DNA from 2 places in the Cohnella sp. GCM10012308 genome. Region 2 is predicted to be linked to the other one. Evidence: riboswitches for the same ligand, from Rfam matches in the RefSeq annotation. Region 2 holds a riboswitch; the other holds the start of a gene.
The links. A riboswitch is a leader RNA that binds a small molecule or an ion and turns the genes downstream of it on or off. The one in region 2 is predicted to bind cobalamin.

Region 1 (2,198 bases), on a different contig from region 2:
TATTGCGGATCTTCCGTGTAGCCAAGCTTCAGCTTGTTGCGATCGGCGATCTCGACCAGCCCGTCCCACGCATATACCGCTTGCGTAGCGCTCAGCGCAGCCAGCGGGCCGTTCAGCCCTTCTACGGCTGCGCCCGTCGCAACCCATTGGCTGGCAGCGTTGACGTATACGGAACGATGCGATGCGCCGAACAGCCCGTAAGCGGCCAACGCGCGCAGCGCCTGCTCGGTGGCGAACGCCTTGTCCGATGCGGTGTCGGACAGCTCGTGCTTGAAGCCGCCGTCCGTATTTTTGAACGCCAGCAAGCGCTGGATCAGGTTCGATCCGTTCTTGGCGAACTTCGCGTCCGCCGGATCGATGCCGTAGGCGGCAAGACCGATGATCGTTTGCGCGATCGCCTCGCTATTGTCGTTGGCGAGGTTCGTGGACAGCCACGCGACAGCCTTGTCCGCCGCGGCAGCAACCTCGGGGCGGTCCTTGTACTTGCCCAGGGCGCTGAGCGCCATGCCGTACAGATCGGGGACCGTGGAGCCGTCGATGCCGGAGACGATCGCCGCGACCAGATCGCCGCGCGTCCACGCGGTACCGGCAGGCAGCTCGTAGTTGCCCGAATCAAGCGCGAGCAGCACAAAGATATCGGCGTACACATTGGCAAAGGAAGAATAGCTCGCAAGCTTCGCGATCAAGTCGTGGCCGCCGATGCTGCGAGCGTCCAGTCCGATCGCGTTCGCGACCAGCGCAAAGCGCGCAAGCGCCGTCGGATCCGGCGAAGCCTTGGCCCACTCGGCCTCTACGCCGGCAGCCAGCTTCGCCGAATAGTCGGCAGGTACGGCTTGTCCCGCGCGCGCGAAACTGAGGGCCAGCCAATCCGAGGAAACCCCGCCGTTCGCGTTGACATAACCAATGGCGGCCTGGATATCCGACTGGACGTTGACGGAAGCGACCGCGGCGACCGTCGTGGCGCTAGCGCTCTCGGCGTAGCTCTTGCCCGCAGGCAGCACAGCCGACAGCCCGGCGACCGCCAGCGATACAGACAGTGCGAGCGATGTAAGCGATTTGAAGCGTTTAAAGCCCAACATGAGTCATTCCCCTTTTCAACCTATAATGATGAGTCCTCTTGCCCGTACGGCTCGTCCGCGCCGAAACAAAAAAACCACTCCGCAGCGGGAGTGGTTCAAAATTGCAGCACGGCGCCGTACCGCAACACAACCGCTCCATAGCGGCTTGGCTGGCACAGCCGATCCCGCCGCTCACTCCGCGAAGCGGACGGAATACATTCGTATCGAGGCAGGTCTCCTGGCTCTGCTTCATCGCGACTCCTGCGCCTTCCCATTCGGTTGAACAGTGGCATCGCTCGGAGCGCTCGGCATTACAGTGGCGGGACCGCGCCGGATTTTCACCGGACTTCCCTATTAAGCGGCATGGCAGCATGCGCGCGCCTGGTACGAGGATATGCAGTTATGCCCTAATGATAGCGGGTCGTCCGGCCTTTGTCTATGAAAAGGGAGGCATCTCTTCCAAGAAACTCGCCCAGAGATGCCCTTACGCCGAGGAAACGAGCCTGACAGGAAGTCTTGACTCACGCCGGAGTTGTAGCTATTATGGTTACAACGAATGTTCGCGTTCTATGTATCTTCTTAAGCCGAAGCGCGGAGGCTAGCCAATACGATTCCAATCAGGAGGTTCAATTCTAATGAAAATGCTAGTGACCGGTGCAACGGGCCATCTCGGCTCCCTTGTCGTACAGACGCTTCTGGGGCGCGTTCCCGCGGAGCAAATCGCCGTAAGCGTTCGCGATCCGCAAAAGGCGGCAGCATTGAGTGAGCAAGGCGTGGACGTACGGCGCGGCGACTTCGAAGATCCTGCTTCGCTTGAGCAAGCCTTCGCCGGCATCGATCGCCTGTTGATCGTCTCCACCGACGGGGACACGGAGACGCGTATTCGCCAACATGCGAACGCCGTGGAGGCGGCACGCCATGCAGGCGTAGGATTCATTGCCTATACCAGCGCGCCGAATGCCCAAGAGAGCGAGCTGTTCCTGGCGGAAGTTCACCGCGATACGGAAAATGCGATCCGCGCGACCGGCATCCCCTACGCCTTTTTGCGCAACAATTGGTACATCGAAAACGAGGCCGGCGCGATCCAGGGCATCGTCGCGGGCGCCCCGCTCGTCACGTCCGCCGGAGATGGCAAAGTCG
Region 2 (2,198 bases):
GTGTTCCCGGAAGTTAAGGCGATCGGCTGCTGCCACGAGGTGTTCGGAACGCAGCATCTGCTTGCCCAGATGGTCGAGCGCAAGCTCGGGATTGCCAAGGTGGACCGCAGGGAGATCAAGGTGAACGTGCTCGGGATCAATCACTTTACTTGGCTGGACCAGGCGTCTTATCAGGGGATCGATCTGTTTCCCCTCTATAAGGATTTTGTCGACGAATTTTACGAGGAAGGGTTCGAAGGCAGCCGCAAGGGTCACTGGCTCAACGATCACTTTGCGTCGGCGCAACGGGTGAAGTTCGACCTGTTCCGCCGGTACGGCGTTATCGCAGCCGCCGGAGACCGGCATCTGGCCGAGTTTATGCCGGGCGATCAGTATCTCCGGGATCCGGAGACGGTCCGGGATTGGAAGTTCAGCTTGACGAAGGTCGACTGGCGTATCCAAAATCAGCAGAAGCTGCATGCCGACGGAGACCGGTTGGCTGTCGGAGAAGTTAGCTTTACGCTGAAGCCAACCGGGGAAGAGGGCATCGACATGATCAAATCGCTGCTGGGCATGGGCGAGTTGATCACGAACGTGAACCTGACGAACCGCGGACAATCGACGGATCTTCCGGCCGGCGCGGTCGTGGAGACGAATGCCGTGTTCGCCTACGACTCCGTTCGCCCGGTCGTAGCCGGCAGACTGCCGGACGCCGTTCATGAGATGGTGCTGCGTCATGTCACGAATCAGGAGACGACGCTGTTGGCCGCGCTGAAGCAGGATAAAAGACTGGCGCTGGAGGCATTTGTGAACGATCCGCTGGTGACGATACCGCGCGATCGCGCGGAGCAATTGTTCGACCGCATGCTGCAAAATACGAAGTCGATGCTGCCTGGATGGCGTCTATAAGCGCGGACAGGCTTGCGTCATCGATTCAGCCCGGAGACTTTTGGTCTTCGGGCTGTTTTGCGGTATTCATAAAAATGCCAAAAACCATCCATGACAAAGGCATGATATTCCGCTATGATGATCAAGTCTAATTGAATATTTTTCATTTCAGGTGCCCGTCATGATTTGCTAACCAGCGTTATGGACGGGGTAAAAGGGAAGCGGGTGCAATTCCCGCGCGGTCCCGCCGCTGTAAGAGATGAGCTTCATGCCACACGCCACTGGACGATCCGGGAAGGCGGCATGGGACGATGATTCTCGAGCCAGAAGACCTGCCGGAAATGTACACCGACAACTCTACGAGCGATAGGGGGTGTTTTAATTGAGGCTGCCTGTATATTTGGCGATCTCTGTTTAAAACCTCTTGACGATTCCGTTAAGAGGTTCTTTTTATTGCGTTCACACCGCGAATCGGCAAGCATAACGAATGGGAAGCAGGGATATTACACCATGATGAGAAAAATAACGACCTGGCTGCTCACGCTAAGTGTCGCGTTTTCGTTGTTTGCGGCCGGCGCTAAAACAATTGGCACCGCTGCGGCTGCGGGAGCGCTCGAAGGCTATATCACGTTGAGTGTCGAGAAGTTCGCGCTGGGGCAAGGCTACAAGCTGGAGCCGACACGCGTACCTTTTTATGCTGGAGAGAATGGCGCGGCAGTTATCGCCCGGGCTTTGGGCGACGATAACATCAAGCATACAGGAACCATCGACAGTGCATTTTATTTATCCGATGTGCGAGATTCGGAGCAAGCAGCGCATGTGCCGGCCTACATACTCGAACAAATCGCGTTAGGCAAAGCGACGCTCGTCGGGCGGCAGGATTCCGAGTGGCTCGGCGAATTCGACTATACCCCTATGTCGGGCTGGATGTATGAAGTCAACGACCAGTTCCCCCCCTACGGGTTCTCGAATTACCAACCGCATGACGGAGACGTCGTCCGAACGCAGTTTACGGTATGGGGCTACGGCGCTGATCTGGACACTTCGTGGGGGTTCGGCTATATCGATTCGGCGGATAAGGATGAATTGACGGCGCTGATCGGCAAGATCAATGGCGATCCTGCCAGAGACACGATGCTTGCCGATCCGGTAATAGCTGTCTTGTACTCGCATGCCTATGAAGTGCTTGAAAATATCGAGAGCACGCAAGTTAGCGTCGATCAGGCATTAACGGAATTGGCCGACGGACTGGGATGGGATGTCGTCAAGCCGGAGCTCGCGATCGCCGGCACTGAAGACCAGTCATATGCGGATACGAAGCAGCTTAGCTT

Region 1: another riboswitch for cobalamin. It lies ahead of ACFOTD_RS07015 (S-layer homology domain-containing protein); the one in region 2 lies ahead of ACFOTD_RS17930 (DUF4430 domain-containing protein).

What each region holds. Positions count from the first base shown of each region.
Region 1 is NZ_JBHRYU010000004.1:26,461-28,658, forward strand. It holds gene ACFOTD_RS07015 (S-layer homology domain-containing protein) at 1-1,079, opposite strand, end outside; cobalamin riboswitch at 1,270-1,457, opposite strand; gene ACFOTD_RS07020 (SDR family oxidoreductase) at 1,694-2,198, shown strand, end outside.
Region 2 is NZ_JBHRYU010000016.1:55,219-57,416, reverse strand. It holds gene ACFOTD_RS17935 (family 4 glycosyl hydrolase) at 1-888, shown strand, start outside; cobalamin riboswitch at 1,021-1,221, shown strand; gene ACFOTD_RS17930 (DUF4430 domain-containing protein) at 1,378-2,198, shown strand, end outside.